DNA from 2 places in the Mycobacterium sp. 852002-51613_SCH5001154 genome. Region 2 is predicted to be linked to the other one. Evidence: predicted binding sites of a transcription regulator. Region 2 holds the regulator's gene; the other holds the start of a gene.
What was found. The regulator LexA, encoded in region 2, represses DNA repair genes until DNA is damaged. The targets are predictions, from matches to a motif close to CGAACANNTGTTCG.
Positions count from the first base shown of each region.

Region 1: ruvC (crossover junction endodeoxyribonuclease RuvC) is a predicted target of LexA. The motif match lies at 7,963-7,976, and genes of this name have one in related genera.

Region 1 is NZ_LZII01000037.1:4,275-18,791, reverse strand. It holds gene A5750_RS09100 (PPE family protein) at 1-626, opposite strand, end outside; gene pdxS (pyridoxal 5'-phosphate synthase lyase subunit PdxS) at 911-1,759, shown strand; gene tesB (acyl-CoA thioesterase II) at 1,769-2,614, shown strand; gene pdxT (pyridoxal 5'-phosphate synthase glutaminase subunit PdxT) at 2,611-3,207, shown strand; gene A5750_RS09075 (YebC/PmpR family DNA-binding transcriptional regulator) at 3,422-4,177, shown strand; gene A5750_RS09070 (polyamine aminopropyltransferase) at 4,184-5,770, opposite strand; gene A5750_RS09065 (DUF350 domain-containing protein) at 5,767-6,222, opposite strand; gene A5750_RS09060 (DUF4247 domain-containing protein) at 6,250-6,681, opposite strand; gene A5750_RS09055 (DUF2617 family protein) at 6,678-7,190, opposite strand; gene A5750_RS09050 (DUF4178 domain-containing protein) at 7,200-7,811, opposite strand; gene ruvC (crossover junction endodeoxyribonuclease RuvC) at 7,994-8,548, shown strand; gene ruvA (Holliday junction branch migration protein RuvA) at 8,545-9,144, shown strand; gene ruvB (Holliday junction branch migration DNA helicase RuvB) at 9,218-10,264, shown strand; gene A5750_RS09030 (hypothetical protein) at 10,516-11,196, shown strand; gene A5750_RS09025 (DUF1304 domain-containing protein) at 11,335-11,721, shown strand; gene A5750_RS09020 (hypothetical protein) at 11,850-12,536, shown strand; gene car (carboxylic acid reductase) at 12,600-14,517, opposite strand, start outside.
Region 2 is NZ_LZII01000037.1:120,643-135,159, forward strand. It holds gene A5750_RS09690 (serine protease) at 1-69, opposite strand, end outside; gene A5750_RS09695 (proteasome assembly chaperone family protein) at 268-1,242, shown strand; gene A5750_RS09700 (alpha/beta fold hydrolase) at 1,288-2,319, shown strand; gene A5750_RS09705 (PhzF family phenazine biosynthesis protein) at 2,356-3,042, shown strand; gene A5750_RS09710 (peroxynitrite isomerase) at 3,056-3,538, opposite strand; gene nrdR (transcriptional regulator NrdR) at 3,577-4,041, opposite strand; gene A5750_RS09720 (LysM peptidoglycan-binding domain-containing protein) at 4,145-4,639, opposite strand; gene lexA (transcriptional repressor LexA) at 4,930-5,628, shown strand; gene A5750_RS09730 (LGFP repeat-containing protein) at 5,652-7,844, opposite strand; gene A5750_RS09735 (acyl-CoA dehydrogenase family protein) at 8,427-9,587, opposite strand; gene hflX (GTPase HflX) at 9,681-11,108, opposite strand; gene dapF (diaminopimelate epimerase) at 11,161-12,027, opposite strand; gene miaA (tRNA (adenosine(37)-N6)-dimethylallyltransferase MiaA) at 12,050-12,982, opposite strand; gene A5750_RS09755 (hypothetical protein) at 12,990-13,679, opposite strand; gene A5750_RS09760 (DMT family transporter) at 13,713-14,517, opposite strand, start outside.

The sequences.
Region 1 (14,517 bases), 120 kb from region 2:
GACATCGGGTTCATCAGCTGCTGGGTCAGCGTCTGGGTCAGGGCCTGAAAAAGCTGCTCCCCGAACGAGGTGAAGGTCGGGGTGGGCAGGCTCGTCAGGGTGAGGGGTGGGTTGCTGAACGGGGTCCACGTCGCCTCGGCCGCCCGGGTACTGGCGTCGTAGGCGGTCATCGCCGTCACGTCCTGGGCCCACATCTCGGCGTACTGGGCTTCGGTCGCCGCGATAGCCGCGGTGTTCTGGCCCAGGAGGTTGGTCGCGATGAGCGATGCCAGCAGCGCCCGGTTGGCCGCAACCACCTCCGGGGGCACCGTCGCGGTGAACGCCGCCTCGAACGCGGCTGCCGACAACCGGGTTTGGTTGGCCACCGACTCTGCCTGCGCCGACGTCGCGGTCATCCACTGCACGTACGGTGCGGCGGCCGTCGCCATCGTCATCGACGCGGGACCCTGCCATGCCCCACCCGTCAGGGTCGACACCGTCGACTGGAAGGAACTTGCCGCGGAGCCCAACTGGGCGGCCAACGCGTCCCACGCCGCCGCCGCTGCCCACATCGAACCCGAGCGCGGTCCCGCATACATCCGCGCGGAGTTGATCTCCGGCGGCAAGAGCACGAAATCCGGCAACATCCTGACCCCTCCTCAGCCAGGTCGGCGGCCGCCATCCCCGGTGCGAGGCGGCCCGCTATTCGTCGTGTTCGAATCCGCGATGTGAGCAAACTAACCATGAAGTGTGTAGCAAGGGGTCGATTTACGGGCCTAGGGCCAATCGGCCCCTTTTGTGGGTCCACAGTGGGAAAACTCGTCTCCCGCCCCCACTAGACTGGGGTGACAACGGTTGAAGGAGATCAGCAGTGGATACCGCCGCGTCACCCAACGGCAGCGGAACCGGCACCGCGCGCGTCAAGCGCGGCATGGCCGAGATGCTCAAGGGCGGCGTCATCATGGACGTCGTCACCCCGGAGCAGGCCCGCATCGCGGAGGGCGCCGGCGCCGTCGCGGTGATGGCGCTGGAGCGGGTGCCCGCCGACATCCGCGCCCAGGGCGGCGTGTCGCGGATGAGCGACCCCGACATGATCGAGGGCATCATCGCTGCGGTGACGATCCCGGTGATGGCCAAGGCGCGCATCGGGCACTTCGTCGAGGCCCAGATCCTGCAGAGCCTCGGCGTCGACTACGTCGACGAGTCCGAGGTGCTGACCCCCGCGGACTACACCCACCACATCGACAAGTGGAAGTTCACCGTGCCGTTCGTGTGCGGGGCCACCAATCTGGGCGAGGCCCTGCGCCGCATCAGCGAGGGCGCGGCGATGATCCGGTCCAAGGGCGAGGCCGGTACCGGCGACGTCTCCAACGCGACCACGCACATGCGGGCGATCGGTGGCGAGATCAGGCGGCTGATGTCGATGTCGGACGACGAATTGTTCGTCGCCGCAAAGGAATTGCGGGCGCCCTACGACCTGGTCGTCGAGGTGGCCCGGGCCGGCAAGCTGCCGGTCACCCTGTTCACCGCGGGCGGCATCGCCACGCCGGCCGACGCGGCGATGATGATGCAGCTCGGAGCCGAGGGCGTGTTCGTCGGCTCGGGGATCTTCAAGTCGGGGGATCCCGCGCAGCGCGCCGCCGCCATCGTCAAGGCCACCACGTTCTACGACGACCCGGACGTGTTGGCCAAGGTGTCGCGCGGGCTGGGCGAGGCCATGGTGGGGATCAACGTCGAGCAGATCGCGCAGCCCCACCGGCTTGCCGAACGCGGCTGGTAAAAACAGTCCGTGGCGATCGAAGAGATCCTTGATCTCGAGCAACTCGAGGTCAACATCTACCGCGGTCGGGTGTTCAGCCCGGAGTCGGGATATTTCCAGCGCACGTTCGGTGGCCACGTGGCCGGGCAGTCACTGGTGTCGGCGGTGCGCACGGTCGACCCGCGCTACCAGGTGCACTCGCTGCACGGTTACTTCCTGCGACCCGGGGACGCCAACGAGCCCACGGTCTTCATCGTCGAGCGCACCCGCGACGGCGGCTCGTTTGCCACCCGGCGCGTCAATGCCATTCAGCACGGCGAAATCATCTTCAGCATGGGGGCGTCCTTCCAGACCGACCAGGAGGGCATCCACCACCAGGACGTCATGCCGGCGGCGCCGCCGCCAGACGGGCTGCCCGGTCTGGACTCGATCAAGGTGTTCGACGACGCCGGCTTCAAGCAGTTCGAGGAGTGGGACGTCTGCATCGTGCCGCGCGAGCGCTTGCAGCTGTCGCCCGGCAAGGCATCCCAGCAGCAGGTGTGGTTCCGCCACCGTGACCCGCTGCCGGACGATCCGGTGCTGCACATCTGCGCGCTGGCCTACATGAGCGACCTGACGCTGCTGGGGTCGGCCCAGGTCACCCACCTCGACGTGCGCGAGCACCTGCAGGTGGCCTCGCTGGATCACGCGATGTGGTTCATGCGGCCGTTCCGGGCGGACGAATGGCTGCTGTATGACCAGAGTTCGCCGTCGGCCAGCGGCGGCCGCTCGCTGTGCCAGGGCAAGATCTTCACGCAGTCCGGCGAGATGGTGGCAGCGGTCATGCAGGAGGGGCTGACCCGCTTCAAACGCGGATACCAGCCGACCAACCAGTGAGCGCCCCGCGGATCGGGGTCCTGGCGCTGCAGGGTGACACCCGCGAGCACCTGGCGGCCCTGCGCGAGGCGGGCGCCGAGTCGATGCCGGTGCGCCGGCGCAGCGAACTCGAGTCGGTGGACGGGCTGGTCATTCCCGGTGGGGAGTCGACCACGATGAGCCACCTGCTGCTCGACCTCGGCCTGCTCGAGCCGTTGCGGGGCCTGCTGGCCGACGGGCTGCCCGCCTATGGCGCGTGCGCCGGGATGATCCTGCTGGCCAGCGAAATCCTCGACGCCGGCGCGGGCGGCCGGGAGGCGCTGCCGCTGCGTGCGATCGATATGACCGTGCGACGCAACGCCTTTGGGCGGCAGGTCGACTCGTTCGAGGGCGACATACCGTTCGCCGGTTTGGACGGTCCGGTGCGCGCGGTGTTCATCCGCGCCCCCTGGGTGGAGCGCGCCGGCGCCGACGTGCAGGCGCTGGCCGAAGCGTCCGGGCACACGGTCGCGGTGCGGCAAGGCGCGAAGCTGGCGACGGCGTTTCACCCCGAGATGACCGGCGACCGGCGCGTCCACCAGCTCTTCGTGGACATTGTCAACGGCAACGCCTGACGCACCGGTCACATCCGCACCAGTTTTCGGGTGGTGCTGCGATCCCGGAAATTGATAGCGCGCGCGATATCAATTTCGGGAAGGCGCATATCCCTGGGTCCTTGTGACTGCTGAGGCGGCTGGGCCGCTAGGGGAGCGGCCGGGCGATCGCCGCCACCCGCCCACGTAGACTCGTCTGGCGAAACTTCGAAGACAGAAGAGGTAAGAGACACCAATGAGCGGCCATTCCAAGTGGGCCACCACCAAGCATCAGAAGGCCGTCAAAGACGCGCGCCGCGGCAAGGAGTTCGCCCGGCTCATCAAGAACATCGAGGTCGCCGCGCGGACCGGCGGTGGGGACCCGGCGGGCAATCCGACGCTGTACGACGCCATCCAGAAGGCGAAGAAGACCTCGGTGCCCAACGACAACATCGAGCGTGCCCGCAAGCGCGGCGCCGGCGAGGAAGCCGGCGGCGCCGACTACCAGACGATCATGTACGAGGGCTACGGGCCCAACGGCGTGGCGGTGCTGATCGAATGCCTGACCGACAACCGCAACCGCGCCGCCGGCGAGGTCCGGGTGGCGGTGACCCGCAACGGCGGCACCATGGCCGATCCGGGCTCGGTCTCGTATCTGTTCACCCGCAAGGGGGTCGTCACGCTGGAGAAGAACGGGCTCACTGAAGACGACGTGCTGACGGCGGTTCTCGACGCCGGCGCCGAGGACGTCAACGACCTCGGTGAGAGCTTCGAGATCATCTCGGAGCCAACCGATCTGGTCGCGGTGCGCACCGCGTTGCAGGACGCCGGTATCGACTACGAGTCCGCCGAGGCCAGCTTCCAGCCTTCGGTCAGCGTGCCGGTGGACGTCGACGGCGCCCGGAAGGTGTTCAAGCTCGTCGACGCCCTCGAGGACAGCGACGATGTGCAGAACGTCTGGACCAACGTCGATCTGTCGGACGAGGTGCTGGCCGCTCTCGACGAGGAGTAACCGCCTCTAGTCGTAGCCGTGCCGCATGTCCTCGACGATGCGTGGATTGTCCAGCGTCGAGGGCTCGAGCGGGCGGGGGCGGGTGTCGTCGGGGAACACCGTGGCGGCGTCCAGGACGTGCTGGTTCAGGAAACGCAGCGGGGGTGCGTTGGGCGGCACGGTGGGCGTGGGCGCGCCGCCCCCACGGCGGGCCAGCGCGAAACCCCAGTCACCGAACGTCGGCACATAGACGTGGTAGGGCGTCACCGCGTAGCCGGCCGCGCGGATGGACGAGGCGGTGCGCCAGAATGCGGTCTGCGTCGAGAACGGGCTGCCCGCCTGCACGACCATCAGGCCATCTTCGGCGAGCGCGTGCCCGACGAGTCCGTAGAACTCGGTCGAATACAGCCGCCCCAGGACCGGGGTGTCGGGGTCGGGCAGGTCGACGATGACCGCGTCGAAGCCCCCGGGCGGGACGACGTCCGGGTGCGGCGAGCGCAACCAGCGCATCGCGTCGTCGATCACCACCTTGACCCGCGGGCTGTCCAGCGAGCCGCCGTTGGCCCTGCGCATCGTGGTGCGCGCCAACTGAATCACCGCGGCGTCGAGCTCCACCTGCACGATCCTCGTGATGCCCGGCTGACGCAGTAACTCGCGGGCCACCAGCCCGTCGCCGCCCCCGAGGACGAGGACCGATCGCGCACTCGCCCCGAGCGCGGGATAGACCAGGCTTTCGGTGTAGCGGTACTCGTCCCGGGTGGAGAATTGCAGGCCCCCGTCGAGGTAAAGGCGCATGTCGTTACCGCGCTGGGTGACCACGATCTCCTGGTAGGCCGAGTGTTGATAGGCGATGATCGGGTCGGCGTAGAGGCGCTGCCTGCTCGTGGTTTCGATGTCGGCCGACCGCGCCAGCAGTGTGACCAGGAGGGCGAGCGCTGCGGCGAGCGCGCACAGCGCCGTCGCCAGTTGGCGGGCCGAAACCGCCCGGCGCAGCACGAAGATCGCCACGACGGCCGCCGCCAGGAGATTGACGATGCCGGTGGCCGCCGCGCCGCGGATCATGCCCAGGTGGGGCAAGAGCAGGAACGGCCACACCAGCCCGCCCAGCAGCGCGCCGAGGTAGTCGGCGGCGTTGAGGTTGGCCAGCGTCCGGCCGGTGTCGGGCGCCTCGCCACTGCGACCGCGCTGCAGCATCGTCATCAGCAGCGGCACCTCGGCGCCGACCAGCCCACCGATCAGGGCGGTGCCCACCGCCAGCATCCACATCGATTCGTCGTCGATGAAGGCGAACACCGTGTACAGGGCCGCCGCGGACAACCCGCCGACGATGCTCAGCAGCACCTCCACCGCGATGAACGCGATCGCCGCGTGCGCCAGCAGCGGCTTGACCACCAGGGCCCCCACCCCGAGCGCGGCGATGTAGCCCGCGACGATCAGTGACGTGGCGACGATGCCGCCGCCGTTGAGGCTCGCCGCCAGGGTGAGCAGCGCGAGTTCGTAGACGATGCCGGACGCCGCACATGCCGCAACGGCGGCCAGCAGCACGGCGCGCCAGCGCACCGAGGGCTCCGCGGGCCGGCTCACCTCTGGCACCGGCAGATCAACGGAGGTCATGACACCGCAGCGGCCGTGACCCCTCCCACGGCGAGCAATATCAGCGCCACCGCGAACGATCCCGGATGCAGCTCCGGCTCGTCGATGTGCTCGTGGAAACTTCCCGGTATCAGCAGGTGCATCGTGAGCAGCGCTATGCCCAGCAGGATCACGCCCATCAGCCCGTACACCGCCACACCGACGAGCCCCTGACCCAGCTGGCTATAGCTGTTCGCGATGGCGGTGATGATGACCACGGTCAGGGCGATGTACATCGCGCCCGCGACCATGACGGCGTTGGGGCGGCGGTCGATGAACACCAGCCGGCGCAGATTGCCCGGGGTCAACACGTCGACCGCGTAGAACCCGATAAGCAGCACTGCCATGCCGACCAGGAAGTACAGGATGGTTGCGACTGCGCCCTTCAGGACGGGATTGAGATCGACGGTGCCGATCTCGACGGCGAGGTACATGGTTTTCTCCTTTGTGGTGGTGAGCCGTCACTTGGTTCCGCCGGGGCCGCCGGGCGTACCCCCGGCGCCGCCCGAGGGTGAGCCGGGGCTGAATCCGGGGCCCAGGAAGATGAAAGCGCCGTGGCTGTATCCGGCGTTCAGGCCTTCCAGGCGGATGCTGCACGGGCGATTGCCGTCGGGGCCGACGATCACGATGTTGCTGCTGTAGCGCAGGTACTCGCTGTCGCCGTTGGCGGCCCGCGCCTCGGGGGCCTGATACTCGGCGAGCGCGTCGGCCACGTCGTCGGGAGGCCCGCTGCATTCGTAGCGCTTCCCGTTCGCGTCGTGGGAGTACTCGTGATAGTGGCTCGCGATGTAGGAAGCAATGTTCTTCTGCGACAGAATGATTCCGGGCACCAGGCAGGCGACGGCCGCGACGGCCAGCGCACCGGCGATCACGAACAAGCGATTGCGGCTCACGGGTGCCACCGGCTCACCGTGTGCACCACGTCGCCGCCCGAGCCAAAAGGGCTGCGCGGGTAGAGGTGCCAGGTCTGCCAATACCAGCCGGCGCCGTCGGGTTCGGCGGCCAGTGCGGTCAGCGCGGCGTCGTCGCCGGGGAAAGTGCCACCGAGCCAGCCCTTTTCCCGCGCGCACCGGTCACGAAGGTCGCGCGCCATCCGGCGGAAGGCCGCCTCGTCGTAGGAGTCGGTGCGGGATTGCAGGGAGTAGCCGGGCGCGGCCGTGTGCTCCGGCAGGTCGACGCCGAGGCCGCGTGCCGTGCAGGAGACCTCCTCGGAGAACCGGCCCGCGCCGTGCTCGACGGTGACGACGTGCGATGCGCCCAGGACCCCCAGCCGCAGGGCGCCGCCGCCGGGGTGGTGCAGAAGGCAGGTCGCCAGCGGCGGCGGTGCGGGCGCGTTGAGCGCGAGGCCGAGCTTTTGGCCGGAGACGTCCGAAGGGGCCACGACGAGTTGATGAAGGGGCACCGACGCGCCCTAGGGGGAGGAGGGCGGGGGTGCCGGATACACGGTCAGCTCGCCCGTGAGCACGGGCTTGCCGGTCGAAACCTCCCACGGCATGCCCGGCGCCCAGCGCTCGAACGAGAGCAGCGCGGACTCGTCGGAGTTGGCGCAGTCGACGAACTCCATCTCGCCGCCCGCCGGCAGGCCCGTGGTGCCCTCGGTCGTGAACGAGGCGCGACCGCGTTCGGACTCGTGAAACGTCACCCCGTCGACGACGTAAGAGTCACCCGGCTGCAGTTGGATGTCCTTGCGGCTGACCCACATCGCCAGCTCGAGGCGCCCGTCGTCCTCTTCGACGCTGAACCAGATCGGCTGGTCGCCGCCCTCCAGCAGATGCTCCCACCACACGAACGGGCCCTCGCGATACGTCACCGATCCGCGGACCACGTAGTCGACGCCGCCGTAGCTGACGATCGCGCCGGGGCCGAGTTGGCGGGGGCCGAATTCCGGCATCGCGTTGAACGAGAGGGGATCCTGGCGTCCGCGCGGCGGGGCCGGTTGCTTGGGGCGCCGCAAAGCGATGACCAACACCACGATTGACGCGATGAACAGCACGATCGCGATAATGACCAGCAGTGATCCCACGCAAACCCTTCCGTTGCCACATTGCTTGAGCGAACGTGGGGTAAAAGCTAACAGCTTTTGCGTGGGTTCGGCGCTGTAACGTCCCGAGCCGGGAATCGGCGGCGCCGCCGCGTGTCGTCCGCGGAGCCGTCGCCCCCGGCCGCTAGGGTATCGAACAGCTGTTCTACAGGTGGGAGCGGGCAATGCGCGTGATGGGCGTCGACCCCGGACTGACCCGATGCGGACTTTCGGTGGTGGAAAGTGGGAGCGGGCGTAGCGTGGTCGCGCTCGACGTCGACGTGGTTCGGACCCCGTCTGATGCGCCGCTGGCCCACAGGCTGCTGGCCATCAGCGATGCCGTCGAGCACTGGCTGGCCACCCATCAGCCGGATGTGGTGGCCATCGAGCGGGTGTTCTCCCAGCTGAACGTCTCGACGGTGATGGGCACCGCGCAGGCCGGCGGGGTCGTCGCGCTGGCGGCCGCCAAGCGCGGCATCGACGTGCACTTTCACACCCCGAGCGAGGTGAAGGCCGCGGTGACGGGCAACGGCGCCGCCGACAAGGCTCAGGTCACCGCGATGGTCACCAAAATCCTTGCGCTGCAAGCCAAACCGACCCCGGCCGACGCCGCCGACGCGCTGGCGCTGGCGATCTGTCACTGCTGGCGGGCGCCGATGATGGCCCGGATGGCCGCGGCCGAGGCGCTGGCCGAGCAGCAGCGGCACAAGTATCTGGCCAAGCTCAAGGCCGCGCGATGATCGCGTCGGTGCGCGGCGAGGTGCTCGAGGTGGCGCTCGACCATGCGGTGATCGAGGCCGCCGGCGTCGGCTACCGGGTGAACGCGACACCGTCGACGTTGGCGACCCTGCGCACCGGGACCGAGGCCCGGCTGATCACCGCGATGGTGGTCCGCGAGGACTCGATGACGCTGTACGGGTTTCCAGACTCCGACACCCGCGACCTCTTCCTCACGCTGCTGACTGTGTCGGGCGTGGGGCCACGGTTGGCCATGGCGACGCTGGCGGTTCACGACGCCGCGGCGCTGCGGCAGGTACTGCACGACAGCGACGTCACCGCGCTGACCCGGGTGCCTGGGATCGGCAAACGCGGCGCCGAGCGGATGGTGCTCGAGCTGCGGGACAAGGTCGGCGCCGTCACCGCGGGCGCACCGGGCGGTGCATTCGTGGTGAACGGGCACGCGGTCCGGGGCCCGGTGGTGGAGGCCCTGGTCGGTCTGGGCTTCGCCGTCAAGCAGGCCGAGGAGGCCACCGACAAGGTGCTGGCCACCGAGCAGGACGTGACGACGTCCGGCGCCCTGCGGGCCGCCCTGTCGCTGCTGGGTAAGTCGCGATGACCCGCGCCGGCGGCGATGCAGAGCGAAGCGATGAGGTGGGGGCACCACCCGCTTGCGGGGGAGAGCGGCGCAAATGACCGACGACTACGCCGACCGCGAGCTCTCGCCGGCGCTGTCCGTCGGGGAGGGTGACATCGACGTCAGCCTGCGGCCGCGTTCGCTGCAAGAGTTCATCGGCCAGCCGCGGGTGCGCGAACAGCTCCAACTGGTGATCGAGGGAGCCAAGAACCGCGGCGGCACGCCTGATCACATCCTGCTGTCGGGTCCGCCCGGGCTCGGCAAGACGTCCCTGGCCATGATCATCGCGGCCGAACTCGGGACGTCGTTGCGGGTGACGTCGGGCCCCGCGCTGGAACGCGCCGGCGACCTCGCCGCCATGCTGTCCAACCTGGTCGAGCACGACGTGCTGTTCATCGACGAGATCCACCGCATCGCCCGGCCCGCGGAGGAAATGTTGTACCTGGCCATGGAGGACTTCCGGGTCGACGTGGTGGTGGGTAAGGGTCCCGGGGCGACGTCGATCCCCCTGGACGTGGCGCCCTTCACCCTGGTCGGCGCGACCACTCGCTCCGGCGCGCTGACCGGACCGCTGCGCGACCGGTTCGGTTTCACCGCGCACATGGACTTTTACGAACCCGCCGAGCTGGAGCGGGTGCTGGCCCGCTCCGCCGGCATTCTGGGCATCGAGCTGGGCGCCGAGGCGGCCGAGGAGATCGCCCGGCGCTCGCGCGGCACGCCGCGCATCGCCAACCGGCTGCTGCGCCGGGTCCGGGACTTCGCCGAGGTCCGCGCCGACGGGGTGATCACCCGTGACGTGGCCAAGTCCGCGCTGGCGGTCTACGACGTCGACGAACTCGGCCTGGACCGGTTGGACCGGGCGGTGCTCTCGGCGCTGACCCGCAGTTTCGGCGGCGGTCCGGTCGGGGTTTCGACGCTGGCGGTGGCCGTCGGCGAGGAGGCGACCACCGTCGAGGAGGTGTGCGAGCCGTTCCTGGTTCGCGCCGGAATGGTGGCCCGCACCCCCCGGGGCCGGGTGGCCACCGCTCAGGCGTGGACTCACCTGGGCATGAGCCCACCGGCGGGCGCGGCCGGTTTGGGCCAACCCGGTCTGTTCGACTAGCGGCATAGGCGGGCGAAGCGGGCCGCCACCGTCGGCGGCCCGGCCGATTGCGGCCAAATCGTGACCTTTCGGCCGGACGGTGCGCGCACGCGCGCCGGCGGGATCCAGCCTGCTCAGAGGGCCGCCACCGGCGCCGCGGGCATCTGGGTGAAGGTTCGCAGCAAACCACATGCGCGGCCCGCAGCAGGTTATACGTGGGCGCCGTCGGGTAACCAAGCTCACAACAGCAATACCTGTTGAAGGAGATTCTGATGAGGACCACGCGCTACGACTATGAACGCCCTCGCGCGCTGTACATGCCGCGCACCCGCGGCGCGCTGACCGGCCTGCTCCTGATTCTGTTGGGCGCCTGGGGCGCATTGGTGCCGTTCTTCGGGCCCAACATCGATTGGGCGTACATGTCCGACCCGGCCTGGACGTGGACGACGACCAAGGGCTGGCTCGAGGTGCTTCCCGGGGCCGCTACGGCACTGGGCGGCCTGCTCGTGCTGTTGTCCGGTAACCGGGCCAGCGCCGTGTTCGGCGGCTGGCTGGCGGTCGCCGGCGGTGCGTGGTTCGTGGTGGGCCGCGCGTTCGCGTCGACGCTGGGCATCGGGGGCCTCGGTCAACCGGTGGCGTCCACGGACCTGAAGCGAGCCCTGCTCGAGATCACCTACTTCACCGGTCTGGGCGCCTTGATCGTGTTCCTGGGCGGGGCGGCCGTCGCGCGCCTGGCCGTTCGGCACGCACGCGATGTCGTGGTGCGGGAACCGGCGCCGGTGGCGGGCGACGCCGTACCGGCGGGTGAGCCCGGCATGTACGACGAGACTCGCGGCGTGACGGCGGCTCGGGCGGACGCAACGGCAGCCGAGCCGGAGCCGCGCGGGCGTGGCCTGTTCGGCCGGCGCGCGGGCGGCGGCCTGTTCCACCGCCACCACCACGCCGGCGTGTAGGCGGTAACCGCCAACTCGGGAGGCGCCGGTAGCCGATTGGCTACCGGCGCCCTTTCGCGTCACGGCACTCCGCCACCCGCAGGTCGGTAGAGTCACCGGCGCCGGGGACATGCGGGCCTCGACGAGCGAGGAGGAGCGATGATCGCCGCCGGGTTGGTATTCGCCGCATTGGCGGCGTTATTGCACGTGTACATCTTCGTGATGGAATCGTTGACCTGGACCTCGCCGCGCACCCGTGCCACGTTCAGCACCACGGCCGAGGAAGCCGAGACCACCAAGCTGCTGGCCTTCAACCAGGGCTTCTACAACTTGTTCCTGGCGGTGGTCAGCGGCCTGGGCATTGCCGCGATCATGTTGCGGCACAACGCAGTTGGCGCGGCGCTGATTTTCGCCGGCGTCGGTTCGATGGCGGCGGCCGCCGTGGTGCTGCTCTTGTCCGCGCCGGAGAAGGCGCGCGCCGCGGTGACGCAGGGTGCCTTCCCGGTGATCGCGATCGTGCTGCTGCTGCTCGGACTTCAGCAGTAACAGCAGCCTCACCAGCCCCAATCGTCACCGGGAGCGGTGGTGTTCACGTGCCCGATGGGTTACGACTGGAAACCGCCGGGTACCCATCTCCGGCCGGAAATAGGCCCGGTATTCAACGAGGGGAAATCATGAAATACGCAGAAGACGGCCAAACCCGCGGGCTGAGCATGCCGCGTTCGCGTGGCGCGGTCAGCGGATTGCTCCTGGTCATCTTGGGAGCTTGGGGGGCGTTAATACCGTTTGTCGGACCGCGCTTCAATTTCGCCTACTCACCCGACCGGGAGTGGGCGTGGAGTTCGGCTCGTGGGTGGCTCGAGGTCCTGCCGGGAGCCGCGACCGTGCTGGGCGGTCTGTTGTTGATCATCGCCGGAAATCGGGTGGCGGCCATGCTGGGCGGATGGCTGGCGGTGCTGTCCGGCGCCTGGTTCATCGTCGGTGGTCAGCTCGCGCCGCTGCTGGGAATCGGCTCCGCCGGTGACCCCGTCGCCGCCACCGAGCGCAAGCGTGCGGTGCTCGAAGTCAGCTATTTCTCCGGACTGGGTGCGCTGATCGTCTTCGTCGGCGGTGTGGTGCTCGCCCGCACGGCCGTGCGGCTGGCGCGGGACGTCCAGCCCGTAGCGCCGGCGACAGCCGTGTCGGCGCCGGGCGTCGAGCCTTACCGCGACTCGGCGTACGAGCCCGCCGAGGTGTCCTCGGGCGCGTTGACCAAGCCGCGTACGGCTGCCGACCCGGAGCCGAAGCGGGGGTGGCGTCGCCATCGTCCGGCGTCGGGCGCCAACGCCGCGTACCTGCGCTGGCCACACCCACAGCAGTAACCGGTTCAGCTAGAAACAGCGATCGCCCAGTCCGTCACGGACTGGGCGATCGCTGTCTTGTGCTTACAGCAGTCCGAGCAGCTGCAGGTCCGTGATGTACTTGACGATGATCGGCGCCGAGACATGTGGAATGTCTTTGTCGGGGCCGATTTTCGCCTCCTGCACCGCGGCGCGGAAGCGGTCGGTCGGGGCCATCGATCCGTTGATCGGCTGCTCGGGCCGCTGGTAGTTGTGCAGCAGTGGTAGCAGCGAATACTGGCGTTGCCGCTCGGGCAGGCCCCGCATCGTCTGATCGAACCGCCGCAGCCATTCGCCGTAGTCGGCGATCCGCTGGATCCCATAGCCGGCGTCGATCAGCCAGTCGACGTACTCGTCGAGGCCGATGCCGTCGTCGTACGGGTTCATCACGTGGTACGTCTGGAAGCCGTCCCCGGTGTCCAGCACCTGCGTCCCCAGCGTCGAGATCGCCGCGGCGATGAACTCGACCGGCAGGCCGTCGTAGTGCGAACGCTGACGGTTGCCCTCGGCGTCCAGCTCGTAGAACGAACCGGGTGCGACACCGGTGGCGACCAGGCTCAGCATCAGCCGGGTGAACATGTCCGGCAGGTTGAGCTGGCCGGCGTAGGTGGTGTCGGCCAGGATCATGTCGCACCGGAAGACCGCGACGGGCAGGCCACACAGGTCGTGTGCCTCGCGCAGCAGCACCTCGCCGGCCCACTTGCTGTTGCCGTAGCCGTTGGCGTAGTTGTCGTTGATCGCGCGGGTCGCGCTGATCTGCCGGACGTCGGCATCCTCGACGAACTCGCCCGGCTTGATCTGGTCACCGACGCCGATCGTCGACACGTAGGTGTACGGCTTCAGCTTGGTGGTGAGCGCGATCCGGATCAGTTCGGCGGTGCCGAGCGCGTTGGGGCCGAACAGCTCGCTGTAGGGCAGGACGTGGTTGACCAGAGCGGCCGGGTCGACGATCAGGTCGACGGTGTCGGCCAGCCGCTGCCAGGTCTGCTGCTCCAGACCGAGGTTGGCCTCGCCCTTGTCACCGGCGATCACTTCGAGGTGGTCGGCGGCCAGCTCCTGATAGTGCGCCACCAACGCTGGGTCGCTGTGCGCGGAGCCCACGCCGAAGGTCTTGTTCAGCCGGGCGCGCGCCTCGTCGTCGGATTTGGCGCGCACCAAGGCGATGACCTTGCCGTCGACCATGTCCATCCGCTCGAGCCACTCCAGGGCCAGGTAGCGGCCCAGGAAGCCGGTCGCGCCGGTCAGCAACACCGTCCGCACCTCGGTGGTGGGCTTGGGCAGGCTGGGCGCGGCGGCCAGCGTCTCGGCCTCGAGGAACTTGTCCAGGGTGAGGTCGCCGGCGTGCACCGTGGTCGCTTGATCTTTGGGGCGACCGTGCACCGCGGCGAAGGTGGGCCGCTTGGTGCCCTGGCGCTCGCCCTCGATGTAGTTGGCGATGGCCTGCAGGTCGCTGGCCGGGCTGACGATGACGCCCACCGGGACGTCGATGTCGAAGATCTCGCGCAGCAGGTTGCCGAACGTCAACGCCGACAACGAGTCTCCGCCCAGATCGGTGAAGTGCGCGTCGGGGGTCAGCTCGATGCTCGCCGTGCCCAGCATCGCGGCCGCTGCCCGGCTCACCGTCTGCAGCACCGGCGCGCTCGCGCCGTTGCGGCGCAATTCGGCGAGCTCGTTGGCCTGCCCCTCGGCGAGCTCGGCGTAGAGCTGCTCGAGCCGCTCGCCGTAGTGCTGCTTCAGCTTCGGCCACGCCAGCTTGCGGATCCCGGTCAGCAGACCGTTCTCCAGGCTGAACGGTGTGGTCTCGATGATGAAGTCGCGGGGCACCTCGTAGGACTGCAGGCCCACCTGACGGGCGACGTTCTGGAGCGAGTCGGCGATCTTCGGCTTGAGCGTCTCGAGGTCGCCCGAGGCCAGCGCCTCCTCGGTGGGCACCACGACGGCCAGCAGGTAGGGCTGGGCGCTG
Region 2 (14,517 bases):
CGTCAGTGACGTCGCCACGGCGACCACCAGGCACAGCATCACGGTCGGAACGCGCATCGGTTTCATCATGCCTGACACCTGCACAGAGAGCAGATTTCGACGCGTCGCGTGCCACCCGGCTCGCCGGCAAAACTCACGAGCGACCCCCCGCCATGTTCACTTGTGGATTAAACGCGAACTTCACATCGCTGTTTGATATTGGTGCCCATCGATTCGGGGGACACTGGTAGGGCACGCTGGAGAACCCCCCGAGAGGAGGCGATTCCGATGGCTCACGATCAGGACCCGCAGGAGCAGCACTACCAGCCGGGACAGGCCGGCATGTACGAGCTCGAGTTGCCCGCGCCCCAGCTGTCGACGTCGGACGGGCGAGGCCCGGTGCTGGTGCACGCGTTGGAAGGATTTTCGGATGCCGGTCACGCGATCCGGCTGGCCTCGTCGCATCTGAAAGCGGCCTTGGACTCCGAGCTGGTGGCGTCCTTCGCCATCGACGAATTGCTGGATTACCGGTCGCGGCGGCCGCTGATGACCTTCAAGACCGATCACTTCACGAACTACGACGACCCCGAGCTGAGCCTGTACGCGTTGCGCGACACCATCGGCACGCCGTTTCTGCTACTCGCCGGAATGGAACCGGACCTGAAGTGGGAGCGCTTCATCACCGCGGTCCGCCTGCTGGCGGAGCGTCTCAACGTTCGCCAGACCATCGGCCTGGGCACCGTGCCGATGGCGGTTCCGCACACGCGGCCCATCACGATGACCGCGCACTCCAACAACCCCGAGTTGATCGCCGAGTTCACGCCGTGGATTTCGGAGATCCAGGTCCCCGGCAGCGCGTCGAATCTGCTGGAATATCGGATGGCACAGCACGGCCACGAGGTCGTCGGCTACACCGTGCATGTGCCGCATTACCTGACGCAAACCGACTACCCGGCGGCCGCAGAGGCGTTGCTCGAGCAAGTGGCCAAGATCGCGTCGCTCGAGCTGCCGCTGACGGCGTTGACCGAAGCCGCGGCGGTGATCCGGAGCAAGATCGACGAGCAGGTCGAGGCGAGCGCGGAGGTTGCTCAAGTGGTGACCGCGCTCGAGCGCCAGTACGATGCCTTCATCGACGCTCAGGAGAACAGGTCGTTACTAACTCGCGACGAGGACCTGCCTAGCGGCGACGAGCTTGGTGCAGAGTTTGAGCGATTCCTCGCCCAGGAGGCGGAGAAGAAGCGCGGCGACGACGACCAGGCCTGACCTTTCCGCCCGGCCTCAGCCCGGCCCGACACCAAAGGTGGCGACATGACCGAGCGGAAGCGCAAGAGCACTCTCCGCCCGGTGCGGGAGGTCAGCGCGCCGCGGCTGGAGTTCCGCACCATCCACGGCTACAAGCGGGCCTACCGCATCGCCGGTGACGGGCCGCCGATCCTGCTGGTCCACGGCATCGGTGACAATTCGACGACCTGGAACACCGTGCAGGCCAAGCTCGCCCAGCGGTTCACGGTCATCGCCCCGGACCTGTTGGGCCACGGGCGATCCGACAAGCCACGCGCCGACTATTCGGTCGCGGCCTATGCCAACGGGATGCGCGACCTGCTCAGCGTGCTCGACATCGAGCGGGTCACGGTTGTCGGCCATTCGCTGGGCGGCGGCGTGGCCATGCAATTCGCCTACCAGTTCCCGCATTTGGTCGACCGGCTGATCCTGGTCGCGGCCGGCGGCGTCACCAAGGATGTCAACGTCGCCTTGCGGTTGGCCTCGTTGCCGATGGGCAGCGAGGCGCTGGCCTTGCTGCGGCTTCCCCTGGTGCTGCCGGCGGTGCAGCTGGCGGGACGGATCGCGGGCCTGGCGATCGGATCGACCGGCCTGGGTCGCGACCTGCCCAACGTCCTGCGGATCCTCGACGACCTGCCGGAGCCGACGGCGTCGGCGGCGTTCAGCCGGACGCTGCGGGCGGTGGTGGATTGGCGCGGGCAGATCGTCACCATGCTCGATCGGTGCTATTTGACCGAAGCCATTCCGGTGCAGATCGTCTGGGGCACCAAGGATGTGGTCGTCCCGGTTCGTCATGCCTGGATGGCGCACGCCGCGATGCCCGGCTCCCGCCTGGAAATCTTCCAGGGCTCCGGCCACTTCCCTTTCCACGACGACCCGGCTCGCTTCATCGACGTGGTCGAACGCTTCATCGACACCACCGCGCCCGCCGACTACGACCAGGCCGCCCTGCGCGAGCTGCTCCGCAGCGGCGGCGGCGAGAAGGCCGTCACCGGCCCCGCCCCCACCCGCGTCGCCGTGCTGAACGCCATGGGATCCGACGAGCGCAGCGCTACCTGAACCCCGCGGCCGCGCCACGGGCCGTACAGTCGGGCCATGGGTATCGACGTCACCGTGTTGCGGGTGTTCACCGATCCGGAGGGGAATTTCGGCAATCCGCTCGGTGTCGTGGATGCCGCCCAGGTCGAGCCCGCGGCTCGGCAACGGCTCGCAACTCAATTGGGCTATAGCGAAACGGTTTTCGTCGATCTTCCCGCTGCCGGATCAGCGACGGCGCACGCCACCATTTACACCCCACTGATCCAGATTGCGTTCGCCGGGCACCCGACGGTCGGCGCGGCGTGGTGGCTGCGCGAGAACGGAACGCCGATCAACACGCTGCAGGTGACGGCCGGCATCGTGCAGGTGAGCTATGGGGCGGAAAGCGCGGGCATCAGCGCACGGTCGGACTGGGCTCCCGAGGTCGCCCTGCACGAATTCGGTTCAGCCGAGGACCTTCTCGCCGCCGACCCGGGAGATTTTTCCGACGACACGGCGCACTACCTGTGGGCGTGGACCGACCGGGCCGCAGGATCGGTACGCGCCCGCATGTTTGCCGCCAACCTCGGTGTGCCGGAAGACGAGGCAACCGGCTCGGCGGCGATGCGGATCACCGACTACCTCAGCCGCGACCTACACATCACCCAGGGCAAGGGATCGGTCATCGAGACGACGTGGAACGCCGAGGGCTGGGTGGGGGTGGCCGGGCGCGTCGTCAATGACGGTGTGACGCACCTGAACTGACCCCGGGCCCGGTTCAGCGCTGCCGGCGCAGCACCGCGGCGAGATGGTGCTGCAAGGGCTGCCCGACCGCGCCCATCTGCACCGAATACGACAGCTCGTCGCCATCGATGTGGAAGGAACGGCCAAGCGCGGTCACCTCTTTGGCGGTCGGGGTGAGCCCGACGTCCGTTGTGGACAGCTCGATTTCGATCTGGCCGCCGGCGGCCGAATACGTGCCGACCTCGATTTCGGTGATGCCGCTCGGATGCGCCAGCACCAGCTCGACGTGACCGGGCTGCGGCACGCGAAGGTATCCGGTTTCGGCGTGCAACGGCTTGCCGTCGGGCGCCTTGGTCCTTTGCGCGTAGGCCAGAAACGGCTTTCCGACGTGAGAGAAGACCACTTCTTCGAGGTAGTCGAAGGGCTGGATCGTCGGGTACTCGCCCGCACCCTGGCCAGCCCAGGTTCCCAGGAGTGGTGCCAGTGCCTCGAGATCGGGATGCAAGTCGGTGGGCATGGAACCGAGCCTAGGCCCGGGCGGCTTGGGCCGGGCTGTCAGCTCGGTGTCGTCACTTGGCGGTGTTCGCGCAGCGCCTGGATCTCCCGCTCGAAATCGTCCGCGGACTCAAAGGAGCGGTATACCGACGCGAACCGCAGGTACGCCACTTCGTCGAGGTCGCGCAGCGGGCCGAGGATGGCCAGCCCGACCTCGTGGCTTGCGACCTCCGGGGACCCCGCGGCGCGCACGGTGTCCTCGACCTGCTGAGCCAGCAGGTTCAGCGCGTCGTCGTCCACCTGGCGGCCCTGGCAGGCCCGGCGGACACCGCTGATGACCTTCTCCCTGCTGAAGGGTTCGGTGACGCCGCTGCGCTTGACCACCGCGAGAACCGCGGTCTCGACGGTGGTGAAACGCCGCCCGCACTCCGGGCAGGATCGGCGGCGCCGGATGGCCTGCCCTTCATCGGTTTCCCTCGAGTCGATCACCCGGGAATCGGGATGCCGGCAGAACGGGCAATGCATGGCCGCTCCTTCGCCGTGCCGACAAACACCAGGTACCGCAGCACGAGCGTACCCGTGCGCTCACCTGCGCGGCGAATGCAGCCGGCCCCCGCGAGGGCGGCGGTCAGCCGACCGGGGCGATCAGCGTTTGGCCCGCCACCAGCGTCGGTGAGATCATGTCGTTGAGTTCGCGGATGCGGTCGGCAACCTGGCGCGCCGGCGCGTCGGGCGCCACCCGGTGAGCGACGTCTTGCAGCGACTCCCCCGCCTCGACGCGAACCACGGCCAACCGGTCGGGTACGTGAGCAGCCGAACTTCCGGCGTCGCCGTTGAGCACCTGACCGACGTTCCCGACCAGGCCCAGCCACAGGGTGATCGCTCCGGCCGCCAAAGCCAACCAGACGGTGGTCGCCACCGTGACGGGCCGCTTGCGGTGCGGCGCGGCGGACATCGCGACGCCGGTGCCGGAATAGCGCGTGGGCGCGCCCGCCGGCCTCGACGGACCGGGCCGGCGGGAACCGGCCAGCCCGTCCCGGCCGTAACGAAGCCCGTGGACCGGTCCGTTGACCGGACGCCGGGGGCTGCTGGTACGCGGCGCCAGCGTGTGGATCGTTGTCATCTGCGTTCCTCCGGTCAACTTGATTCGCTCAGCTGTTCGACTGTATCGCTCGTGTGTTCGAAATCCGAACATGTGAGCGAAGCGTGTCGCACGAGTCGAACGCTAGACCACGCCACCGACAAGGCCGCGGTCGCTAGAGCTGACATGCGGCTGAAATACCCGATCTGCCGAAGAGTTACACCTTTGTGATTAACGACTTCGGCGGGCGATCTCGCGGCTGCGCCGGCAGGGCGACACGCTAGTCGAACACATGTTTGATTCTCGGCCGCCGTGGGGTTACATTCAGTGCCATGAGCGACAGCAACGACACTTCATCGGCCGGCGCGGGCGGTCGGCTGCACGCCGTGGATTCAGCGCTGACCGAACGGCAACGCACGATCCTGAACGTCATTCGCGCGTCGGTCACCAGTCGCGGTTACCCGCCGAGCATCCGGGAGATCGGCGACGCCGTCGGTCTGACGTCGACCTCGTCGGTGGCTCATCAACTGCGCACCCTGGAACGCAAGGGATACCTGCGTCGCGACCCGAACCGCCCAAGGGCGGTCGATGTCCGCGGCGCGGACGAAGAGGTGACGGCCCGCACCACCGATGTCGCCGGCTCGGACGCCCTGCCGGAGCCGACGTTCGTTCCGGTCCTCGGGCGCATTGCTGCAGGTGGCCCCATCCTCGCCGAGGAGGCGGTCGAGGACGTCTTCCCGCTGCCGCGCGAGCTGGTCGGCGAGGGCACGCTCTTCCTGCTCAAGGTTGTCGGCGACTCCATGATCGAGGCGGCGATCTGCGACGGCGACTGGGTGGTGGTGCGCCAGCAGAACGTCGCCGACAACGGCGACATCGTCGCTGCCATGCTCGACGGGGAGGCCACCGTGAAGACGTTCAAGCGCGCGGGCGGTCAGGTATGGCTGATGCCGCACAACCCCGCGTTCGACCCCATTCCCGGCAATGACGCGACCGTGCTCGGCAAGGTCGTCACGGTGATCCGCAAGGTCTAGCCCGTCGCGGACTTTTGGTCGGCTCAGTCCGCCTTGACGAAGCCGTTGGCCTGCGCCACTTCTTCGCTGGACAACCAGATTTCGGCGAGCGTGTCGTGGTAGAGCTCGCTGCCCGGTGTGTAGTACAGACCGAAGCGGGCGCTCGCCTTGATCGGGTATCCGTCGGGCACCTGATAGGGATCGTCGAGCGGCAGGTGGATGGTCGGGCGCCCGGCCGGGCCGGCCCCTCCGGCGGTGTCCTCGTCATCCGTGGCCGCGTGCCGCCCGCTGCGCTGCTCGGCAGCGGCCGCGGCCGCGGCCGTCACGACGGCTTCCGGAGCGGCGGCTTCTGGAGTGGGGGCCTCGGCGACGTCCGCCGGGACGTGCGTGACCGCAACATCCGGATAATCGCCCTCGGGGGCGCCGACGTCGGGGCCACCCGCGTCGAATTCGGGGTCCGGGGGCGTCGGCGCCACGGCGACGTCGAGGTATTCGGCCTCCACGTAGTCATCGTCGCCACGGGCGGCGTCCGGGTAGGCGGACTCCCGCTCATCGTCGGCGTACTCGACCTCGGCGTAATCCTCGTCCGCGTAATCCCCCTCGGCGTAATCGGATGCGCCGTAATCGGATTCGACGTACTCGGTCTCCGTTTCGGGGTAGCCGGCCTCCGACAGGACCGCCGGCGAGACCGCGGAGAAGGAGTCGGTGTCCACCGCGTCGGGGTCCTGCTCGAATGAATCCTCATCGGCGCCGCCGCGCCGCCAGCTCACCCGGCCGGCCGCCTCGGGCGCTTCCTGCTCACCCGCGAAATGCTCGGTGCTGACGTCGTCGCGTCCCCACTGCCGCTCGGCGCCGGCGTCGTAACCGGCATCGAGGTCGCGGGGAGGCTCGTAGCCGGCATCCTCGCGAATGGCGCGACGCCGACGCCAACCGACCGCCAGCAATCCGGCCAAGGCGATCAGCACCAGCACCGGGATGGCGGCCAGCAGCCACCACCACTGCCACGTGAACTTCTTGGCGTGGGTGGGCATCGCCGAGTTGCTCGGCTGGGTCTGGCCCGACACCTGCAGGCCGGACAGCAGCGGCGCAAGGTTGGCGGGATCCGTGCTGAACGTGTTCTTCGCCCGGTTCCACGAGATCTTGCCGCCGGCGAACTGCTGCGAGACGACGTCGCCGTCGACCGCCTGGTCACCGACGGGCGCGCCCAGCTTGCCGGTCGGTCCGCGGAGCTTGTCCCATGCCGCTTTCATGGCGCCGCGCACCACGAACGCGCCGCGCTCCGACGTCCAGAAGATCACCGGTTTGTCGGCGCCGGAGAACGCGACCATACGGCTCGACGGGATGCCGCCGTCGGATTCGTTGGCGGTGGGGAAACCCAGGTCGCTGCCGGCGGGTCCGCCGAGCGACTCGTATTTGGCCAGGATGTTGGTCTCGACGGCGTTCGCGCCGGTGGCGGGGCTGAAATAGACCTTGCCGTTGGCGAAGTCCTGGACGATCCCGTCGCCGCCGATCGGATATTGCGCACCCTTCTTCACCCCCAACGGCCCATTGGGCCCGCCGGCCGCGCGCCAGGCCATGTTGATGGCCGCGGTGGGATCGATCGCCACCTGCAGGCCCTTCAACTGGTCGGCCAATGCGGGCGGGTCGGTGGAGAACTGTTTCGTCTGCCTGTTCCACGAGACCTGGCCGCCGCTGAACTTCTGGGCGGACACCTCGCCGTTGTACGTTTCGTCGCCGACCGGGACGCCGAGGACGCCGCCCGAACTGCCCAGCTTGTCCCAGGCGGCGTTGATCGCGCCGCGCACCACGAACGCGCCGTGCTCGGGCGTCCAGAAGATCACCGGCTTGTCGCTGGCGGAGAAGGTGCTCACGCGGCTGTCGGGTCCGGCAAGCCCGGGCACTTCGTTGATGGCGGGAAACCCCAGATCGCTGCCCGCGGGCCCGCCCAGCATCTCGTATTTGTCCAGGATCGGCCCGTAGACGAATTTGGCGCCGGTCGCCGGGGTGAAGAACATCTTGCCGCCGTCGAAGTCCAGCGCGAAACCATCCCCGGCGGGGTACACATCGCCCTTCCGGGCGCCCAAGGGTGAACCGTCGCCCCCGGCCTTCTCCCAGGCCGCCATCATGGCCGCCTCGGCGTCGCCGATGGGAGACGCCGCTGCCGGCGGCGCCAGCAAGGCGGCGGCTATTGCCGTGGCGGTCAAGGTGACCAGCGCGCTCGCGACCAGCCTGCGCATGTGACCTCTCTGCCCGTTCACCAAGCCTCCCAGCCGACGGCCATGCCCCTGTCAGCGACTAGGCCCGTGCCTGCACAGCCGGCAGGCGGGCCGTAGTCCGACCGCGGGGAAACAACCCCGTTCCGATCCGCATTACCACCGGGCGCGCATAACTTTGCTCCCGCGGACGAAAAATGCGAAGTCAAATCACGAATATTACAAAAACGGATACCACGCCGATGTCGAAATGATGCAGAGCCACGCTCAAATCGCGACCGACAGCAGCATCGGTCGCGCGACGCATGGGTATCCGAACCCGACGCCCGCCTGCGCAATAGCGCACGGCCGCCGTCGCGCGTTGCGATTCCGCGCCCGCGGGAGTTGCCGGACCTACCGGGGTCGTCAGCGGCGTCGCGCTTTTCGGCTCGACGATGCGCCATTACGCGGGCGACGTACCCCGAACACATGTGCCGACGGTACGTGAAGCCATTAACTCTTCAACGATCTACCCGAAAAATCGCCTCGCGCGCCGGGCATTGATGAGGTTTGCCGTCGGGGTGCGAATTGGCCGGTCCGATGGCGTTGTCGACCAACGTGTTAGCGCTAGACCCCGAGGCTGCGCCCGATGATCTCTTTCATGATCTCGGTCGTTCCGCCGTAGATGGTCTGCACCCGCGCGTCCAAATAGGCACGGGCGACCGGGTATTCGCGCATGTAGCCGTAGCCGCCGTGCAGTTGCAGGCAACGGTCGATCAGGTGCACCTGCTTTTCGGTGGAGTACCACTTGGCCATCGCCGCTTGCTCCGCCGTCAGCTTCTCGTCCAGGTGCAGCCGGATGAACTCGTCGACCATCATGCGCACCACCGTCGCCTCGGTCGCCAGCTCCGCGAGCACGAAGCGGCTGTTCTGGAAGCTGCCGATCGGCTTGTTGAATGCCTTGCGTTCCTTGGTGTATTGCAGGGTTTCTTCCAGCACCTGCTCCATTGCCGCGGCGGCCATGATGGCGATCGAAATCCGCTCCTGCGGCAGGTTCTGCATCAGGTAGATGAATCCCATGCCCTGCTGCCCCAGCAGGTTTTCAGCGGGCACCTTGACATCGGTGAACGACAACTCGGCGGTGTCCTGCGCGTCCAGCCCGATCTTGTTCAAGTGCCGGCCGCGTTCAAAACCCTCCATGCCGCGTTCGACGACAAGCAACGAAAAGCCCTGCGCCCCTTTGTCGGGATCGGTCTGCGCCACCACAATCACCAAGTCGGCGTTGATTCCGTTGGTGATAAACGTCTTTGCACCGTTGAGCACGAAGTGGTCGCCGTGGGCGACCGCGCGGGTCTTGATGCCCTGCAGGTCGCTGCCGGTTCCCGGCTCGGTCATCGCGATCGCCGTGATGATCTCGCCGCTGCAGAACTTCGGCAGCCAGCGTTGCTTCTGCTCTTCGGTGGCCAGGGCCAGGAGGTACGGCGCCACGATGTCGTTGTGCAGGCCGAAGCCGATCCCGCTATAGCGACCGGCGGTGGTCTCCTCGGTGATGATCGTGTTGTACCGGAAGTCGGGGTTGCCCCCGCCGCCGTACTCCTCGGGCACCGCCATGCCGAGGAAGCCCTGCTTGCCGGCCTCGAGCCACACGCCCCGGTCGACGATCTTCGCCTTCTCCCATTCGTCGTGATGGGGCGCGACGTGGCGATCGAGGAAGGCCCGGTAGGACTCACGGAACAGGTCGTGCTCCGCCTCGAAAAGAGTGCGCTGGTACTTGACGGCACTGCCCATGTGAATGACCTCCGGCGACTGGAAACTCTGTCGCCCAACATATACCAACCAGACGGTTGGTCGGCGGCCGGCGGGGTCCGGTCGCCGGGCAGATCAGCGCGTCGAGAACTCCTGCAGGCGCCCGGCCAGCGCCACCGGTACGCGGGCCTTGATCCGGGTGCCGTCGGAGTTGTGCTCCTCCTGCTGCACGCGACCGTCGGCGTGCAGCCGGGCCACCAGGTCACCGCGGTGGTAGGGAATCACCACGTCCACCGCGGTATCGGCCGGAACGGCCAGCTCGCCCATCCGGCGCCGGAGCGCGTCGATGCCCTCGCCGGTCCTGGCCGAGACGAAGACCGCGCCGGGCAGCGCGTGACGAAGCTTGGCCAGGGTCAAGCCACTCGCGGCGTCGACCTTGTTGACCACCAACAGCTCCGGGGGTGGGTCGCCGTTGTGGTCGGCGATGACGTCGGAGATCACCGCGCGAACCGCGTTGATCTGGGCCAGCGGGTTGGCGTCGGAGCCGTCGACCACATGCAGCAACAGGTCGGCGTCGACGACCTCCTCCAGCGTGGAGCGGAACGCCTCGACCAGTTGGGTGGGCAGGTGCCGGACGAACCCGACGGTGTCGGTGAGCACCAGCGGCCGCCCGTCGGGGAACTCGGCGCGGCGGGTGGTGGGTTCCAGCGTGGCGAACAGCGCGTCCTGCACCAGCACCCCCGCGCCGGTCAGCGCGTTGAGCAGGCTGGACTTGCCGGCGTTGGTGTAGCCGACGATGGCGATCGAGGGCACGTCGCTGTGCAGGCGGCGGCTGCGCTGGGTGTCGCGGACCTGTTTCATGTCCTTGATCTCGCGGCGCAGCTTGGCCATGCGTTCACGGATGCGGCGGCGGTCGGTCTCGATCTTGGTTTCACCGGGGCCACGCAGGCCCACGCCTCCCCCGCTGCCGCCGGCGCGGCCGCCGGCCTGCCGGGACATGGACTCACCCCAGCCGCGCAGCCGCGGCAGCATGTACTCCATCTGGGCCAGCGATACCTGCGCCTTGCCCTCCCGGCTGGTGGCGTGCTGGGCGAAGATGTCCAGGATCAGCGCGGTGCGGTCGATGACCTTGACCTTCACCGCCTTCTCCAGCGCGGTCAGCTGCGCCGGGGACAGTTCGCCGTCGCAGATCACGGTGTCGGCGCCGGTGGCCAGCACCACTTCGCGTAGCTCCTGGGCCTTGCCCGAGCCGATGTAGGTCGACGGGTCGGGCTTGTCGCGGCGCTGGATGAGCCCTTCGAGCACCTGGGAACCGGCGGTCTCGGCCAGGGCGGCCAACTCGGCCATGCTGGCCTCGCTGTCGGCGGCGGTGCCGTCGGTCCACACGCCGACCAGCACTACGCGTTCCAGCCGGAGCTGGCGGTACTCGACTTCGGATACGTCGGCGAGTTCGGTGGAGAGACCGGCGACGCGGCGCAGCGCCGACCGTTCTTCCAGGGCGAGTTCGCCGGTGCTTGGCTCCGCTACTGCGGGAGCGAAATTGGGAGATTCTGGATATGTCATAGGCAATACAAGATGATGCACGGCGGATCGGCGTCGTGCACTCGAATTAACGCTACTGCGCGTCCCACCATTCCCCGCTCAGCTGCCCCTGCGCCACCAGCACCGAGGGCCCCCTCAGGTAGCTGGTGGCATCGGTGACGGTGACGACGACGTCGCCGCCCGGCACCCGGACCGTGAGGGTGCCGGTGTCCGCCCCGCCGGCGGCCAGTGCGGCCACCGTGGCCGCGACCGTGCCGGTGCCGCAGGAGCGGGTCTCACCCACGCCCCGCTCGTGCACCCGCATCCGCACCGCGCCACCGGCCGGTGCCGTGAGAACTTCGATGTTGACCCCCTCCGGAAACTGGGCGTGGTCGTAGCTGACCGGCGCCGCCACGTCGAGCCTCGTCAGCTCCTCGGCGGTCAGGTCGGGATCCACACACGCCAGGTGGGGATTGCCCACGTCGACCGCCAGGCCGGAAAACCGGCGCCCGCCGACCGTCGCCTCGCCCGCGCCCAGCGTGTTGGCCTTGCCCATGTCGACGGTGACGTCGGCATACGTCGCATCGACGCGGTGCACGGTGACCGGCCGGGGGCCGGCCTGCGACCCGACCACGAACTCGTCCCGGGACTCCATCCCGCTGGCCCGCAGGTAGTGCGCGAACACCCGGACGCCGTTGCCGCACATCTGGGCGACGGAGCCGTCGGCGTTGCGGTAGTCCATGTACCAGTCGGCCGAGTCCACGCCGTCGGGCAGCCGGTCGAGCACGCCGGCCGAATGGGCGGCACCGGCGGTGGTCACCCGCAGCACCCCGTCGGCGCCCAGCCCGCGCCGCCGGTCGCACAAGGCGGCCACCCGGGGCGCGGTGAGTGTGAGCGCCGCGTCGACATCGGGCAACAACACGAAGTCATTCTCCGTGCCGTGGCCCTTGGCGAAAGTCAGGTGCGCCGCGCGATTCACCTGCTCAGGATACGTGGCGCCAGACTCGCAGGGCTTCGTCGACGAGCCGCTTGCTATCCGCGGCGTCCAGCCAGTGGACCCGGTGGTCGCGGCGGAACCACGACCGCTGCCGTCGCACGTAGCGTCGGGTGCCCACGTAGGTCTGTTCCCGCGCTTCGCGCAGTCGATCCGCGCCGCCCCCGGCGTCGAGCGCCTCGATCACCTGGGCGTAGCCCAGGGCGCGCGACGCGGTGACCCCGTCGCGCAGGCCCCCGCCCAGCAGCGCACTCACCTCGCCGACCAGGCCCTGGTCGAACATGGCGTCGGTGCGGCGGGCCAACCGCTCGTCCAGAATCGTTGTGTCGCAATCGAGTCCGACGATGGCGGTGTCCCACCTCGGGGGGCCGATTCGGGGTACGGACGCGGCGTACGGCCGGCCGGTCAGCTCGACCACCTCGAGCGCCCGCACGGTGCGCCGCGCGTCGGTGGGCAGGATGGCCGCTGCGGCGGCGGGGTCGCGGCGGGCCAGCTCGGCGTGCAGCCCGCCGACCCCGACCTCGGCCAGCCGCTGTTCCCAGCGCGCCCGCACGGCGGGATTGGTCGCCGGGAACGACCAGTCGTCGAGCAGGGACTGGATGTAGAGCATCGAGCCGCCCACGATGATGGGGACGGCGCCGCGGGCGGCGATCGCCTCGACGTCGGCCGCGGCCGCGCGCTGGTAGCGGGCGACGGTCGCGGTCTCGGTGACGTCCAGGACGTCGAGCTGGTGATGTGGGATGCCGCGGCGTTCGCCGACGGGAAGCTTGGCCGTCCCGATGTCCATTCCGCGATAGAACTGCATCGCGTCGGCGTTCACGATTTCGGCGGGGCCCTCGAGCCGTTCGACCCGTTCTGCGAAGTCGAGCGCCAGCTGTGACTTGCCGGTTCCGGTGGGGCCGATGATCGCCAGCGGTCGCACGGCCACCTCAGAGCTGCCAGGCGCCGGCGAAGTAGCCCACGCCGTAGGGCGCACCCCGGTACAGCTCCTTGGCCGATCGCGGCCCGGGTTCGGACAGGCCGGCCAGCACCTGAAAGGCGACCCGGCCCAGGATCTGCCGAGGCAGCCGCGTCAGGGCCGCGACGTCGCCCGTCGCCAGCGCCGCGTCGAGGGCGGCCTGCGCGCCGGCGTTGCCCGGGTCGAATCCGCCGGGGGCGGCCGGCGTCAGGGTGTTCGCGCCGTCGGCCACGACCAGCACGCCGATCGGCTCCGGTGATCGGTCGATGTCGGCGCGCAAGCGTCGCCCCTGGGCCAGCGCGGTCTCGGCGTCGTGGTCGGCGGAGTAGACGCGGGCCTGCGCGGTCGCGTCGGGCCGGGCCTGGGCCCGGACCCAGCCGGCCAGCAACGCGCACACGGGCAGCTCGGCGGGCGGCCCGGACGGGGCTTGCGGGGAAAACCCGACCCGCACGTCGGCGCCGAAACCCGCGAACGAGCCGGCCGTGTCGGGGCCGAAAACGTCGTCACGCCCGGCGGTCCCGATGACGGTCCAGCGCGCGGGCAATAGGGCGGCCGCCGCCAGCACCGCGGCCGTCAGGTCGGTCACCTCCGCGGCGGCCGCTCCGGCGAGCTCGGGCACCAGCAGCGGAGCCGAAGGAACGATGGCAATCCCGCTGAGCACGCCACCAAACTAATGGTTCGCCGACGCGTCCGCTCAGGCCTCGGCCGCCACGACGACGGGGCCGGTGTTAAAAGGGCCGGGGTCACCGTCCTCGGATGACCACGCGTCCGGCGCGATGCTTCCGTCGTCGCGCCCCACCTCCGCGACCATGGTGGCGGCCTCGCCGCGGGCCAGAGCGACAGTTGCCACGATCACCACCGCGATCGCCGCTACCAGCACGAAGGCCTTGGGACCGTCGGCGTTCAGCGTTTCGCCGAGCACGAAGATGCCGAGCAGGCCGGCCACCACGGGCTTCGCCACGGTCATCGTCGGCATCGAGGCCGTCAGCGCGCCGGCGCGGAACGCCGACTGCTGGAAGATCATCCCGGTCAGCGCCAGCAGAAGCCACGGGACGAACTCGGGCGCGGTCAGCACGGCCAGCGGGCCGTCCTCGCCGATCTCGACGATCCCCTTGGTGAGCACCGCGAACAACGCCAGGGCCGAACCCGCCACCACCGCGAGCAGCGCGGCCGCGAACGGGCTGCCCGACCAGATCCGCGCGGCCACCACGCACGCCACCAGCAGCGGCACCATCACCGCGGCGACGATGGCCCACGTCTGAACCGGCGCGCGCTGATGGCCGGAGGCCGGGTCACCGACGATGATGACCACCGCCAGGGCGCCGGCCAGTATCACCGCCCACACCCACTCCCAGCGGGTCACCCGGCGCTTGGTCAGCCGCGCGTAGATCGGCAGGGCGAACAGCAACGCGGTCACCTGCAGCGCGGTCACCAACACCACCGAGCCCCACGCCAGGGCCCCGGCCTGCAGGCTGTAATTCACGATCGCGGCCAGGCCG